One region of the Nocardia cyriacigeorgica GUH-2 genome, then DNA from elsewhere that is predicted to be linked to it. Evidence: riboswitches for the same ligand, from Rfam matches in the RefSeq annotation. Region 1 holds a riboswitch; the other holds the start of a gene.

Region 1 (7,965 bases):
TGCTTGGCGAAGTCGACCGTCAGGCCCTGCCAGGACGCGACACGCACGTTGGGCAGGTGGGCGACCGATTCGCGCAACAGTTCCATGCGCTCGTCGACGGTGAACATGCCCTGTTTCTTGGGATTCACATTGACCGTGACGATCACCTCGTCGAACTGCGCGGCCGCGCGAGCGAACACATCGAGGTGACCGTTGGTGACCGGGTCGAAGGATCCGGGGCACAGTGCTGCAGCCATGGTCAAACGCTAGCACCGAACTCGGCGAGCTCGATTCTGGTCTCCCCGTACTTGCGCGGCTTCAGCGGCGCATAGCCTGCGGGCCAGGCGATTTCAGGCGAGCGAATGGATCGCTCGACGATCACCAGTGCCTCCGGCGCGAGCCAGCCGTTGCCGGCCAGAGCTGTGAGATCGGCCATCACGCCCTCGGTGGGCACGTCGTACGGCGGGTCGGCGAAGACCAGATCGAAGGCGGCGGATGCACTCTGTGCGAGCACCACGCCCACTGCCCCCACCCGCAACTCGGCCCCGGACAGTCCGAGATCGGCGATATTGCCGCGCACCACCGCCGCGGCCTTGCGATCGGATTCGATCAGCAAGGCCCGTGCCGCGCCGCGCGAGAGCGCCTCCAGCCCGAGCGCACCAGACCCCGCGTAGAGGTCCAGCACCCGGGCACCGTCCAGATCCAGCCGGGCGTCGATCGCGCTGAAGAGCGCCTCGCGCACCCGGTCCGAGGTGGGCCGGGTGCCCGCGGGCGGGACGCGCAGGCGGCGCCCGCCCGCGGTCCCGGCGACGATGCGCGTCATTCGGATTCGCGCACGGCCAGCTCGATCAGCAGGTCACCACCCTCGACCTGCTGCACCTTGCCGATCGCGACCCGGCCGACCAGTCCGGCGCGCGGCGCGGTGATCGCAGCCTCCATCTTCATGGCCTCGATGGTGCCGATGGTGTCACCGGCGGCCACGGTGTCGCCCTCGGAGACGGCCAGGGTCACCACACCGGCGAACGGTGCGGCGATGTGGCCGGCGTTGTTCTTGTCGGCCTTCTCCGCGGCCGGGATCTCGCTGGCCACCGACCGGTCGCGCACCGACACCGGCCGCAGCTGGCCGTTGATGATGCACATGACCGTGCGCATACCGCGCTCGTCGGGCTCGGAGATCGCCTCCAGGCCGATGAGCAGCGTGACGCCCTTCTCCAGCTGCACCCGGTGTTCCTCACCGCGACGCAGGCCGTAGAAGAACTGGTTGGCCGACAGACCGGTGGTGTCGCCGTATTTGTCGCGGTGGGCGAGGAATTCGGCGGTGGGCCCGGGGAACAGCAGCCGGTTGAGGGTGGCGCGCCGCTGCTCGGAGGTGCCCGCCAGCCCGGCCTCGTCCTCGGGCGTGAGCGGGGTTTCCGGCTTGGCGGTTCCGCGTCCGGCCAGTGCCTTGGTGCGGAACGGTTCGGGCCAGCCGCCGGCCGGGGTGCCGAGTTCGCCGCGCAGGAATCCGATCACCGAATCGGGGATGTCGTAGCGGCCGGGGTCGGCGGCGAAGTCCTCGATGTCGACGCCGGTGCCGACCAGCGACAGCGCCAGATCGCCGACCACCTTCGACGACGGCGTCACCTTCACCAGCCGGCCCAGCAGCCGGTCGGCGGCGGCGTACTTGGCCTCGACCTCTTCGAACCGATCGCCGAGGCCGAGCGCGATCGCCTGCTGCCGCAGGTTCGACAGCTGACCGCCGGGGATCTCATGGGTGTAGACGCGGCCGGTCGGTGCGGGCAGACCGGACTCGAACGGCGCGTACACCTTGCGCAGCGCCTCCCAGTACGGCTCCAGATCGCAGACGTTCTGCAAGTTCAGCCCGGTGTCGTGCGGACTGTTGGCCGCGGCCGCCACGATCGCCGACAGGGCGGGCTGACTGGTGGTGCCGGCCATCGCGGCACTGGCACCGTCGACGGCGTCGGCGCCGGCCTGCCAGGCCGCCAGGTAGGTGGCCAGCTGACCGCCGGGGGTGTCGTGGGTGTGCACGTGCACCGGCAGATCGAAGTTGCTGCGCAGCGCCGAGACCAGGGTGGCGGCGGCGGGCGCGCGCAGCAGGCCGGCCATGTCCTTGATGGCGAGCACGTGGGCGCCCGCGTCGACGATCTGCTCGGCGAGCTTGAGGTAGTAGTCGAGGGTGTAGATGTTCTCGTCCGGGTTGGACAGGTCGCCGGTGTAGCTCATCGCGACTTCGGCCACCGCGGTTCCGGTTTCGCGGACCGCGTCGATGGCCGGGCGCATCTGGTCGACGTTGTTGAGCGCGTCGAAGATGCGGAAGATGTCGATACCGGTGGCCGTGGCCTCGGAGACGAACGCCCGGGTCACCTTCTCCGGGTACGGCGTGTAGCCGACGGTGTTGCGGCCGCGCAGCAGCATCTGCAGGCAGATATTCGGGATCGCCTCGCGCAGCGCGGCCAGCCGCTCCCACGGGTCCTCGTAGAGGAAGCGCAGCGCGACGTCGTAGGTGGCGCCGCCCCAGGCCTCGATCGACAGCAGCTCGGGAGTCAGCCGGGCGACGTGACCGGCCACCGCGAGCAGTCCGCCGGTGCGTACCCGGGTAGCCAGCAGGGACTGATGGGCATCGCGGAAGGTGGTGTCGGTGACCGCGACGGCGTCCTGTTCGCGCAGCGCCCGCGCGAAACCCTCGGGGCCCAGCGTCAGCAGCCGCTGACGCGAGCCGTCCGGCGGCGGCACCGACAGGTCGATGGCGGGCAGTTTGTCGTGCGGGTACACCGCGGTCGGGCGCTCACCGTGCGGCTTGTTGACGGTGACGTCGGCCAGGTACTCGAGGATCTTGGTGCCGCGGTCGGCGGACCGGCGCAGGTCCAGCAGCTGCGGGCGCTCATCGATGAACGAGGTGGTGACCTTGCCGGCCCGGAAGTCCGGATCGTCGAGCACCGCGAGCAGGAACGGGATGTTGGTGGTGACACCGCGGATGCGGAACTCGGCCAGCGCGCGCCGGGCCCGGGCGGCCGCCGCCGGGAAATCGCGGCCCCGGCAGGTCAGCTTGACCAGCATGGAGTCGAAGTAGGCGCCGATCTCGGCACCGAGGTTGGCGCCGCCGTCGAGCCGGATACCCGCGCCGCCCGGGGTGCGGTAGGCGGTGATGCGGCCGGTGTCGGGGCGGAAGCCGTTGGCCGGGTCCTCGGTGGTGATCCGGCACTGCATGGCCGCGCCGCGGATGGCGACGGTGTCCTGGCTCAGCCCGAGATCGGCCAGCGATTCACCGGCGGCGATGCGCAGCTGCGACTGCACCAGATCCACATCGGTGATCTCCTCGGTCACCGTGTGCTCGACCTGGATTCGCGGGTTCATCTCGATGAAGACGTGGTTGCCGCGCTCGTCGAGCAGGAACTCGACGGTGCCTGCGCAGCTGTAGCCGATCTCGCGGGCGAAGGCCACCGCGTCGGCGCAGATCTTCTCGCGCAGTGCGGGATCGAGGTTCGGCGCGGGCGCCAGCTCGATCACCTTCTGATGGCGACGCTGCACCGAACAGTCGCGCTCGAACAGGTGCATGACGTTGCCCTGGGTGTCGGCCAGGATCTGCACCTCGATGTGGCGCGGGTTCACCACGGCCTGTTCGAGGAAGACGGTCGGGTCGCCGAAGGCCGATTCGGCCTCGCGGGAGGCGGCTTCGATGGATTCACGCAGCTGCGCGGGCGTGGCGACGCGGCGCATACCGCGACCGCCACCACCGGCGACCGCCTTGACGAAGACCGGGAATTCCATCGTTTCCGCCGCCGCGAGCAGCTCGTCGACGTTTGCCGACGGTTCGCTCGACTTCAGCACCGGCAGTCCGGCCGCCTTGGCCGCGGCGATAGCGCGCGCCTTGTTACCGGCGAGCTCGAGTACCTCGGCGGAGGGGCCGATGAAGGTGATGCCCTCGCGTGCGCAGGCCGCGGCGAGGTCGGGGTTCTCGGACAGGAAGCCGTAGCCGGGGTAGATCGCGTCGGCACCGGCTGTCTTGGCCGCCTCGATGATGGCGTCGATGGACAGGTATGCCCGGACGGGGTGGCCTTCCTCGCCGATCTGATAGGCCTCGTCCGCCTTCAGGCGGTGGACCGAGTTGCGGTCCTCATGCGGGAAGACGGCCACCGTCCCGATGCCGAGTTCGTAGGCCGCGCGGAAGGCGCGGATGGCGATTTCGCCGCGGTTGGCAACCAAGACTTTCGAGAACATTGACCTAAGGTACCCGCCTTCGCACCGTGGGCCGACAGGGAAGTCCCCTTCGGGGCAATCTTCACAACCGGTCCTTGCACGGTTGCGAAGTTGCGTTCATCCGGCCGTCATATCTCACCGCCCGGCCCGGCGGATCGTGCGGAGAACTCCGCGCCGTAGCTACTGGCCGGTTACCTACTGGCGAGTCACCACCAGCGCAGGGTGCGGTGTCGCAGGCCACCACGCAATTGGCCGACGCCGACGCCCATCAGCAGGCCACGCTCCTCACCGGTCAGCCCGCGCGAGAATGCGAGCCGGACCAGGCGGATCAGCACCTCCGGCAGATGGATCTGCGGAAGACCGTTGTCCGGGAACTCCGCATTGAGCCGGGCCAACCCGATCCCGCGGGCCCGGCCCTGCCGGAAGCCCGGCCGGAAACCACGGCGATAGCGATAGGCGACCAGCGCCTCGGGCAAGAACCCGGTGCGGAATCCTTCGCGATGGGCTTTCCAGCCGAAGGCGAGATCTTCGTTGGCGGCATAGGTGACGTCGATGCCGCCGAGTTTGCGATAGACATTCGCCCGGCATGCCATCGCACAGCCGACGATCACCGGGGCGAACACACCGGCCGGCTGGAACTGCTCCGGCTCGGGCACCTCCGCAATGCCCCGGCGGTTGTCGGCATTGAGCGAGCGGCCTTCGACCGCACAACTGATCAGGTCGTAGCCCTCGTCGAGGAATGCCAGCATGCGGCGCATCCAGTCCGGATGCACGCGGTCGTCGTGGTCGCAGAACAGCAGGACCTCGCCGGTGGCGTGCTCGGCGCCGACGTTGCGGGCATAGGCCGCGCCCGCGGTGTCCGAGGCCGGCACGTAGCGCAGGTTCAGCCGGGTGCCCAGCGGGTGGGCGGCCAGATGCGCCTCGAGGCCGGGTGCGCTGCGGTTGTCCGCGACGACGACCTCGAACTCGCCGGGGTGGTCTTGTTCGGCGAGTGCCGCGAGCTGCTCGTCGAGGTGGCCTCGATCGGCATCGGTGGCGATGTGCGCGGGAATGACGACCGAGGTCATCGGGGTTTTCGGCGCCAGCACGGCTCCTCCTCCTCGCCGGTGTGAAAATCCGATATTTAGGTTAGGACAGGACCGGGCGGCTCACCACTCGAGCGCTGCCCCGACTATCGTGGGCACCGCAGCTGGTTCGCCGGCCGGACGACTTGGAGCCCCGAACGTCCGTCCCCGGCGTCGAAGCCCGCCCCCGTGGCGGGTGAGAGGGAACCCGGTGGAAATCCGGGACTGTCCCGCAGCGGTGAGTGGGAACGACCGCCGTCATCAGCACTGGGCACACCGCCTGGGAAGCGACGGCCAGTAGGTCGGCCGAAGTGGCCGGTGCCCGCGAGTCCGAAGACCTGCCCGTTGTGCCGGATACGCCGTATCCGGCGGCCATCGCCTCGTGGACCGGGCGCTCGCCACCAGTGTTGCCATAACGACCCGTCTGCCGGGTCGTCCGGGGCCTCATCGGTGCCGTGCGTTTCCGAAACGGCGATTGCTGTCGAACTTCAGCACTGGAGAAACACCGTGACTGTTCTTACCCATACCCCGTTCACCGCAACGGTTCTCGGACTTCCCCGGGTGGGGCCACGCCGGGAACTCAAGCGCGCCACCGAGTCCTATTGGGCCGGACGCATCGACGCCGCCGAGCTGCACCGCGTCGCCCGCGAATTACGTCGCGCCCAGTACACCGAATTGCGCATCGCCGGAATGGATTCGATTCCGGTCGGCACCTTCTCCTACTACGACCAGATGCTCGACACCGCCGTGCTCCTCGGCGCCCTGCCGGCGCGGGTGGCCGGTATCGCGGACCCGCTGGACCGCTATTTCGCCGCCGCGCGCGGCACCGATGCGGTCGAACCACTCGAGATGACCAAGTGGTTCGACACCAACTATCACTACCTGGTGCCGGAGATCGACGCGCAGACCACATTCAGCCTGCACCCGGAGGCGGTGCTCGATCAGCTGCGCGAGGCGATCGAGCTCGGCGTGCCCGCGCGGCCGGTGATCATCGGGCCGGTCACCTTCCTGAAGCTCGCGAAATCCACCGGTGGGGCGGCGCTCGACCGCATCGACGAGCTGGTGCCGCTCTACCGCGAGTTGCTGCGGCTGCTGGCCGAGGCGGGCGCGAGCTGGGTGCAGATCGATGAGCCGGTGCTGGTCACCGATCTGACCGAAGACGAACTGGCCATTGTGCGACGCGTCTACACCGAGCTCACCGTATCCGCGCAACGCCCGGCCGTACTGGTGGCCACCTATTTCGGCACACCCGGCCCGGCGCTGGCGGCGCTCGCGGGCACCGATATCGAGGGCATCGCGGTCGATCTGGTCGCGGGCACCCAGGTCGACGAGGTGGCGGCGGTACCGGCGCTGGCGAACAAACTGCTAGTGGCCGGCGTGGTCGACGGACGCAATGTGTGGCGCGCCGATCTGGACGCCGTGCTGAGCACGCTCGGCACGCTGCTCGGTTGCGCGCGGTCGGTGGCGGTGTCGACCTCGTGCTCGCTGCTGCATGTGCCGTACTCGCTGGCGGTCGAGACCCGGCTCGATGAAGCGCTGCGGTCCTGGCTGGCCTTCGGTGCGGAGAAAGTCGGCGAGGTGTGGGTACTCGCCACCGGCCTGAGCGCGGGCACCGACGCCATCGCCGGGGAATTGGCCGCCGCACGTGCGGCCGCGGCGAGCCGTGCGGCCGATCCGCGGATCCGCAACGCCCAGGTGCGGGCCCGGCTCGACGCCCTGGGACCCGACGCCGTCCGCCGGGCTCCGGCCGACCAGCGCAGGCAGGTGCAGCGCGAACGCCTGGCCCTGCCGCCGTTGCCGACCACCACCATCGGTTCCTATCCGCAGACCTCGGCGATCCGGTTGGCGCGTGCGGCGCTGCGTTCGGGTGAGATCGACCGCGGCGAATACGAGCAGCGGATGCGCGACGAGATCGCCGACGTCATCGCCTTGCAGGAGAAGCTGGAGCTCGATGTGCTGGTGCACGGCGAGCCGGAACGCAATGACATGGTGCAGTATTTCGCCGAGCAGCTCGATGGTTTCGCGGCCACCGAGCTGGGCTGGGTGCAGTCCTACGGAACGCGCTGCGTCCGTCCGCCGATCCTGTTCGGTGATGTGGTGCGCCGCGCGCCGATGACGGTCGAGTGGATCACGTTCGCGCAGTCGCTGACCGATAAGCCGGTCAAGGGCATGCTGACCGGTCCGGTGACCATCCTGGCCTGGTCGTTCGTCCGCGATGATCAGCCGCTGGCGGATTCGGCTCGGCAGGTGGCGCTGGCGATCCGGGACGAGACGGTGGATCTGCAGAACGCGGGCATCCGGATCATCCAGGTCGACGAGCCGGCTCTGCGAGAACTTTTGCCGCTGCGGGCAACCGAGCAGCCGGCGTATCTGGACTGGTCGGTGCAGGCGTTCCGGCTGGCGACCTCCGGCGTCGCCGACGCCACCCAGATCCACACCCATCTGTGCTATTCGGAGTTCGGTGAGGTGATCGACGCGATCGCAGGCCTGGACGCCGACGTGACCTCGATCGAGGCGGCCCGCTCACGCATGGAGGTCCTCGACGATCTCACTGCCGCCGGCTTCGATCTCGGTGTCGGCCCCGGCGTCTACGACATCCACTCCCCCCGCGTCCCCGCCGTCGAAGAGATCACCGCATCCCTGCGCGCCGCCCTGAAAGCCGTCCCCGCCGACCGCCTCTGGGTCAACCCCGACTGCGGCCTGAAAACCCGCGGCCCCGCCGAAG
Region 2 (7,965 bases), 2.4 Mb from region 1:
ACCACCGCCGCGCCCACCACCACCGCGGCGCCCGCCGCCGGTGCGGGCGAGGACCCCGAGGCCGATCCCGCGCGCATCGAGATCACCGGCCTGACCAAGGACATCACCCCGGGCCTGACCTACACGGTGACCTTCGACTTCAAGGAGAACGGCACCGTGCAGATGCAGGTGCCGGTCGACGCGGGCACCGTGGCCGAGCGCCACGAATCGGACCTGTCGCGCGCGAGCGAAGGTGGGGCCAAGGGCGGGCACTGAGCTCGCTGAGTTTTCGCGCAACGGCCGTCGCATCCCCGGATGCGGCGGCCGTTCGCGTTGCGGGGCGGCGGTGTCGGTGCGGCTGCGTAGGGTGCGCGTGTGGCGAAAAGCAAGCCGGTGTTCCAGTGCTCCGCGTGCGGGCACGAGGTCGCCAAATGGGTGGGTAAATGTCCCGACTGCGGTGCGTGGGGCACCGTGGAGGAGATCGCGCCCTCGGTAGCGGCGCCTGCGGGGCGGCGGGCCATGCTGCCGAGTACCGCCGCCGCGCCGATCTCACAGATCGATTCCCAGCTCACCGCGGCCAGGTCCACGGGCGTGCCGGAGTTGGATCGGGTGCTCGGCGGTGGTGTGGTCGCCGGGTCGGTGGTGTTGCTGTCGGGTGAACCGGGGGTCGGCAAGTCGACGCTGTTGCTCGAGGTCGCCCACCGCTGGGCGGCGGCCCGCGACGAACGCGCCCTGTACGTGACGGCCGAGGAGTCGGCGGGGCAGGTGCGCCTGCGAGCCGACCGCACCGGGGCGGTGCACGAGCGGGTGTACCTGGCGGCGGAATCGGATCTGTCGATGGTGCTCGGGCATGTCGAGCAGGTGCGGCCGACGCTGCTGGTGGTCGATTCGGTGCAGACCATGCTCGCGCCGGATACCGACGGCGTCATCGGTGGGGTCACCCAGGTGCGCGCGGTGACGGCGGCGCTCACCGCGCTGGCGAAATCCAGCGGGATCGCGGTGCTGCTGGTCGGGCACGTCACCAAGGACGGCGCGGTCGCCGGTCCGCGCACCCTGGAACATCTGGTGGACGTGGTGTTGCAGTTCGAAGGCGACAAGAACTCCACGCTGCGCATGGTGCGCGGGATCAAGAACCGCTTCGGCAGCGCCGACGAGGTGGGCTGTTTCGAACTGCACGACGACGGCATCACCGGAGTGGCCGATCCGTCGGGGTTGTTCCTGCATCACCGCACCGATTCGGTGCCGGGCACCGCGGTCACCGTGGCGTTGGACGGTAAACGTCCGCTGGTCGGTGAGGTCCAGGGCCTGACCGTCGACACCCAGGTGCCTGCGCCGCGGCGTGCGGTGAGCGGGCTGGACTACAACCGGGTGGCGATGATTCTGGCGGTCTTGCAGAGCCGCTGCGGGTTCTATGTGGGCAAGCAAGATATCTATGCAGCCACCGTCGGGGGGATGCGGCTGGTGGAGCCGGCCGCGGATCTGGCGGTGGCCTTGGCCATCGCCAGTTCCGCTCGTAATACCGCCCTGGAGCCGGGCTGGGTGATCCTCGGCGAGGTGGGGCTGGCCGGTGAGGTCCGCCGGGTCACCGCGACCGCGCGGCGGCTGGCCGAGGCGGAACGGCTCGGGTTCACCACCGCGATCGTGCCGCCGGGCACCGATGCGAAGTCGACGCCGATGAAACTGATCGAGGCGACGTCACTGCGCGGGGCCATCCGGATGGCCGGGCTCAGCAAGGGCAAGGGCTGAGACCTGGCGGCAAAGACCGACTCGTCGCGGCTGAACCGGCCTGGCTGGCGGGCGCGGGCGGCCGCGGCCCGAAGCGCTAGGCGATGTTGAACGGCTCCGGCGCGCTGCGGATCGCGCCCAGCTGGGCAACGACGTTGTAGGCACCGGCCGGAACCTGCACCCGCTCCCCCGCGCATTCCGGCTGCGAGGTCGCACCGGTCCAGGTGACGGTGAAGGCGGCCTGCTCACCCGGCTGCAAGGTGCGCACATCGGGTTCGCCGTCCGGATAGCAATCGGTGCTGGCCCACAGCCGGCGCTGACCGTCGAGGGTGTGCACGGAGACCTGCTGGAGGCCCGAACCCATATCGCGGGTGCAGGCGTCGGCGGAGATATTGGTGATGACGATGCCGAAGACCGGCTGCTCACCCACCCGGTAGGTGGGCTGGGCGACGGTCACCTTCACCGCCAGCGACTGGTCCGAGCATTGGCCCGCGGCCACCGGCGTGGCACTGCTGGAGGTGGCGGAGCCGGACGGCTGGGACGATTCGGCGGCGGACTCTTTCTTGGTCGACGCCTGACCGGCCGGCTTGTTCGTCTCGGTCGACGAATTCGCCGCCGCCTGGGTATCGCCGGGCGAATCGCCGCCCCGCGATACCGCGACCACCAGCCAGATCACCAGCACGAGCGCGACGACCAGCACGCCGATGGCAAAAACACGTCGCCGCCAATAGATCTCCGGAGGCAGCGGTCCATTCGGTTCCAGCACGACTCAACGGTAAGCGCACCGCTCGGCACAGCAACTCAGGGGCACGGCGTGTCGGGGCGTCAACCGTGTCGGCGACGCCCCGCGCACCCGTCGAGAGCTGGGCGTATGCGAGCGTTCGAGGCTCAGGCGACCTCGCCGATGTCACCGATCGAGCTGTGCAGCTTGGCCTTACCGTCGGCCAGGGTGTAGGTGACACAGGCGATCGCGAGCTGCCCGTTGGTTACCCGGTCGGCGATGATCGAGGAGCGCTGACGCAGTAGCTCGGCGGTCTCCTGGACGTGGCGGGCTTCGAACTCGTCAACGGTGGACAGGCCCTCGCGGCGGCCGATCAGCACCGACGGGGTGACGCGCTCGACCAGGCTGCGGATGAAGCCGCCGGGAACCTCGCCGCCGTCGAGGGCGTCGAGGGTGGCCTTCACCGCGCCGCAGCTGTCGTGGCCGAACACCACGATCAGCGGCACGTTGAGGATCTGCACGCCGTATTCGATGGAGCCGAGCACCGAGGAGTCGACCACGTGGCCGGCGGTCCGGACCACGAACATGTCGCCGAGGCCCTGGTCGAAGATGAGTTCGGCGGCGACGCGGGAGTCTCCGCAACCGAACAGAATGGCGGTGGGGTGCTGACCGCCGACGAGCTTGGCTCGATCCGCGGCGCCCTGATTAGGATGCAGCAACGTGCCGTTGACGAAACGGTCGTTACCGTCGCGGAGGGATTTCCAGGCGCTGATCGGGTTCGACTGAGGCATGTGTCCATTTTGCACAGATTGAGTGTTACCGACGAGTCGGTTCCGGTTACGAGGCCGCTAACACCGTCTGGCCAGGCCCGATCCAACGCGGTGAGCAGCAGGTGAGGACGACATTGACAGCCACGGTTGACCCGGATGCCCTGCTCGACTGGTACCGGGTCACCGCCCGCGATCTGCCCTGGCGCCGGCCGGGCGTGAGCGCGTGGCAGATCCTGATGAGCGAGATCATGCTCCAGCAGACGCCGGTGGTGCGGGTGGAACCAATCTGGCGGGAATGGGTGGCGCGCTGGCCGGTGCCGTCGGCCATGGCGGCGTCCTCGCAGGCAGAGGTGCTGCGGGCGTGGGGCAAGCTCGGATATCCGCGCCGCGCGCTGCGACTGCACGAATGCGCGCGGGTGCTTGCGAGCGAGCACGGGGATCGGGTGCCCGAGGACGTCGAGGTGCTGCTCGGCCTGCCCGGGATCGGCGCGTACACCGCCCGCGCCGTCGCGTGTTTCGCCTACGGGCAGCGAGTTCCGGTGGTGGACACCAATGTTCGCCGCGTGGTTGCCCGAGCGGTGCACGGGAAGGCGGATGCCGGTAATCCGTCGGCGAAGGGTCTTCGCGAGACGGAGGCCCTGCTGCCGGCGTCGGTGCCGCGCGCCGCGACTTTCTCCGCCGCCCTGATGGAGCTCGGCGCGCTGATCTGCACCGCCCGCTCCCCCTCCTGCGACAACTGTCCGCTGCCCCGCTGTGCCTGGAACGAGGCAGGCCGGCCCGCCTCGCAGGTAGTGCGACGGACGCAGAAGTACGAGGGCACCGACCGGCAGGCCAGAGGGCGGCTGATGGATGTGCTCCGGGACGCGTCCGGTCCGGTCGAGCGGGTGCGGCTGGATATGGCGTGGACCCGCGACCCGGGTCAGCGGGACCGGGCGCTGGACTCGCTGTTGGTGGACGGGCTCATCGAGCAGACGGCCGACGGGTTGTTCGCGCTGGCGGGCGAGGCCGGGCACGTCGAACCCGGGAGCTGACCTCGGGGTACGTCAGCAGCTCGCCCGGATCCTTCGCGCAGCACCGGCCGCGCCGGCGGTAAGCGCGGTTCGGTATCGCTCGGCTCAGCCAGAGTTCGCGGCGGCCGCTGTCTGTGGATCCGCGCTCGAATCAGTCAGCCGGTCCCTCATCCGATGCCGCTGCGGGCGCCGGAGTATCAGGCAACGTGCGAGCGAGACCCGGGCGCGGGTCATCGCCGATCGGCTCACCGCCGAGCACACGGCCCAGGAACCCGCTCACCTCCGCCCGATAACGCTCGGGCTGATCGTCGTGCACCAGGTGACCGGCATCGGGCACCAGCACGTATTCGGCGCCGGGATGGACCTCCGCCATCGCGCGCATCTGGCCCGGCGGGGTGATGGTGTGTTCGCCTTCGATCAGCAGCGCGGGCACCTCGATGGTGCGCCACTGCGTCCAGAAGTCCCTGGTCCCCCACTCCTCGGAGATGTCGCGGAACGTCGACACCGAGCCGTGTAGCCGGTAGCCGTCGGGGCCGTGGTCGAAGGAGGCGAGGAAGTAGCGTCCGGCGACCGGGCCGAAGAAGTCGAGCACCGCGGCCTCGTCGGGGAACGGCTGCGGCCAGGCCTCGATCATGGCGGCCCAGTGCGCGGCGGTGCGGCCGGTGAAATCGGGGGCCATATCCTCGACCACCAGCGCTTTCACCCGTTCCGGGAACTGCGCGGCGAACATCCAGGCGTGCAGCCCGCCCATCGAATGGCCGATCACCACCATGGGTTCGGCGATGGACGCGGTCGCGGCGGCCAGATCGGCGACGAAGGCCTCGGTGCTCAACTCGGCGGGGGCCGGTCTGCCGTGGCCGGCGGCGTCGAAGGTGTAGACGTGGCCGAAGCCGCGCAGCCAGTCCAGGTGATCGCGCCAGGTGCGCGCGCTGCCCATCAGGCCGTGCAACAGCAGCAGCGGCGTGCCCGTCCCGCCTTCGTCGTACAACACGTCCGCGATTGTGCCGCACCCGTCGGTGATAACCGTCGCACCTGCCTGCCCTCGCGGTCCGAGGGGGCAGAATCGAGGCATGTCTGTTGTGAAGATCAATGCGATCGAGGTTCCCGAGGGCGCCGGCCCCGAGCTGGAGAAGCGCTTCGCCCACCGGGCGCACGCGGTGGAGAACTCGCCGGGCTTCCTCGGCTTCCAGCTGCTGCGGCCGACCGCCGGAGAGAACCGGTACTTCGTGGTGACGCAATGGGATTCGGAAGAATCCTTCGCCGCCTGGCGTGATGGCCCGGCCCGCGAAGCGCATGCCGGCCAGCAGCAGAAGCCGGTCGCCACCGGTGCCTCGCTGCTCGAATTCGAGGTCGTGCTCGACGTCGCGGGCAAGGCGGCTTCCGCGGGCTGAGGCCTTTACGCACCCGGCAGCCGTCGCCACCCGATATTGACGACGGCGGCTGTGGGGTGTCACAGTTCGAGGGACAAACGCGTAGGTGACGCGGTAATCCGGTGCAATTCCGGAGCGGTCGCGCCACTGTGTTCCAGCCACCGGGTTCGGTGCCGGAAAGCCAGACACCGGCACCTTCGCGACCACTCGACGGGACGCGTTTATCCCAAGGAGGACTGGCAATGGCCTTCGTGCACACCCCCGGCGTATCCGCCCGGGTCACCGATTCCCTGGCTACCGTGCTCATCACGGTTGGTGTCGTTCTGCTCGCACTGCTCACCCTGTACCTGGTCGGATTCGATCAGGGCGCCATCTCGCGCAGCGGGATGTTCATGCATGAGCTGATGCACGACGGACGTCACCTGCTGGGTCTTCCGTGCCACTGACCGGAACTCTGCGCACCCTGTTACTTCGTGGTCTGCTGGCCGGCCTGGTCGCCGGTCTGCTGGCGGGCACCGTCGGATATTTCGTCGGCGAGCCCAAGGTGGAGGCGGCGATCGCCATCGAGGAAGCCGGTGCGGCCGCCGACGCAGGTGCCGATGGGCATACGCATGGCGAGCAGGCATCCGGCGGGCACAGCCACGGCGACGAGGAAGAACCGCTGGTCAGCCGCTCCGGCCAGAAGGCGGGCCAGTTCCTCGCGCTCGGCCTGGCCGGGATGGCGTTCGGCGCGATCTTCGGCGCCGCCGCGCATGTCGCGCGCCACTACACCGCACTGTCCGGGCCGAAGCTCGCGCTCGGGCTCGGCGTGGGCGGCTGGGCGGGCATCGTCGCGGTGCCGTTCTTCAAGTACCCGGCCAATCCGCCCGCGGTCGGCGATCCGGAGACGATCAACGACCGGACGCTGCTGTGGCTGGCGGCGGTGCTGCTCGGGATAGTCGCCGTCGGCGCGGGCGTCTACGTGTGGAAGCTGCTCGCCGAGCGGCCGGAAACGCTCCGGCTGACCGCCGGGGTGGGCGCGTTCGTGCTGCTCACCGCAATCGGTTACATCGTCCTGCCGGGAGTGAACGAGGTCGGCGCCGACTTCCCGGCGAGCCTGCTGTGGGAGTTCCGGATCTCCTCGCTCGCGGTCTCGACGACGCTGTGGGCCTGCCTGGGTCTCGGCTACGCGGTGCTCACCGAGTTCGCCGACCGGTCTCGTACCCCGGTGCCGGCGGCTGTTTCCGCGGGCTGATCCGCATCGAGAAATCCATGGGCAGTGTCGGTTTCCATGACCGGCACTGCCTTTCTCGTCGATACCGGATCCACCGGGATGCGGGGGCGGCGCGACGATGAAGACCGCACGGAAACGCCCGGGTCCCCGATAGCCGGTGGACCCGGGCGTGCGCTCAGGACTCCAGTGCGGCGTCCAGGGTGATGTTGTCGACGCCGGCCAGGGCCTTGCTGACCGGGCAGCCGGACTTGGCGGCTTCGGCGGCGGTGCGGAAAGCGGCGTCGTCGAGGCCGTCGACGCGGCCGCGGACGGTGATCTTGATTCCGCTGATGCGGAACCCGCCCGCCGGGTCGGGAGCGAGGGTGACGTCGGCGGTGACGTCGAGGCTGCGCGGGGTGGCACCGGCATTGCCGATCTCGGCCGACAGGGCCATCGCGTAGCAGGACGAATGCGCGGCCGCGATCAGTTCCTCCGGGCTGGTGGCGCCCTCGGCATTGTCGGCGGCCCGCTTCGGGAACGACACGTCGTACTTGCCTGCACCCGAGCTGGCCAGCTCGACCTGTCCGGTGCCGTCCTGCAGGCCGCCGGTCCATGCGGTGCGCGCGGTACGTGTGGGCATCACAGTCCTTTCCACGATCGGTTGACGAGAGGTTTCTCCGTTCGAACCTACCCGCCTCGCTCAGCCCGCGGCAGCGGTTCGCTTGTCCAGCTGCTCCAGCACGGCCGGCCAGGCGGCGCGATGCCGATCGCAGGCTTCCCGGTTCGGAAAACCACTGTGCCGCAACTTGATTCGAATACCTCGCGGCTGCTTGACGAAATCCACCCGGACGAGGGTCTCCGCGCCTTCGGTGCCGCCCGCGCCGGTGACCCAGGTGAGCTCGAGGCACCGCTCGGGCTCGAGCCGCAGGAAACGCCCGTAATGCGGGACCGGCGTGCCCTGATTGTCGGCTTCGAAGTAGAAGGGTTCACCCACCTGCGGGCGCATGCGGACCGATTCGGGGATCGCGAACCAGATGTCGAAGCCCTGGGTCCAGGCCAGGTACAACAACGACGGCGATGCCGTCATGACCCGCTCGACGGTGAGTTCGTGAGGCCGTGCCGACAGGTCCGGATAACGCACATGCTGATCGACCATCAGACCGACCTTACCCGCGCGCACCGGCCCGTCGGACGGTTT

What was found. Region 1 has a riboswitch for cobalamin ahead of metE (5-methyltetrahydropteroyltriglutamate--homocysteine S-methyltransferase). Riboswitches for the same ligand answer to the same signal wherever they lie in the genome.
Region 2: linked by a shared signal. The riboswitch ahead of NOCYR_RS02215 (CbtB domain-containing protein) and the one ahead of metE (5-methyltetrahydropteroyltriglutamate--homocysteine S-methyltransferase) in region 1 are both predicted to bind cobalamin.

The regions. Positions count from the first base shown of each region.
Region 1 is NC_016887.1:4,295,458-4,303,422, forward strand. It holds gene coaD (pantetheine-phosphate adenylyltransferase) at 1-236, opposite strand, end outside; gene rsmD (16S rRNA (guanine(966)-N(2))-methyltransferase RsmD) at 239-802, opposite strand; gene NOCYR_RS19500 (pyruvate carboxylase) at 799-4,197, opposite strand; gene NOCYR_RS19505 (glycosyltransferase) at 4,383-5,264, opposite strand; cobalamin riboswitch at 5,418-5,601, shown strand; gene metE (5-methyltetrahydropteroyltriglutamate--homocysteine S-methyltransferase) at 5,748-7,965, shown strand, end outside.
Region 2 is NC_016887.1:476,143-484,107, reverse strand. It holds gene NOCYR_RS02250 (hypothetical protein) at 1-255, shown strand, start outside; gene radA (DNA repair protein RadA) at 355-1,725, shown strand; gene NOCYR_RS02240 (hypothetical protein) at 1,802-2,470, opposite strand; gene NOCYR_RS02235 (carbonic anhydrase) at 2,593-3,216, opposite strand; gene NOCYR_RS02230 (A/G-specific adenine glycosylase) at 3,330-4,226, shown strand; gene NOCYR_RS02225 (alpha/beta fold hydrolase) at 4,357-5,196, opposite strand; gene NOCYR_RS02220 (antibiotic biosynthesis monooxygenase family protein) at 5,276-5,596, shown strand; cobalamin riboswitch at 5,636-5,787, shown strand; gene NOCYR_RS02215 (CbtB domain-containing protein) at 5,818-6,021, shown strand; gene NOCYR_RS02210 (CbtA family protein) at 6,012-6,809, shown strand; gene NOCYR_RS02205 (OsmC family peroxiredoxin) at 6,964-7,407, opposite strand; gene NOCYR_RS02200 (SRPBCC family protein) at 7,468-7,923, opposite strand.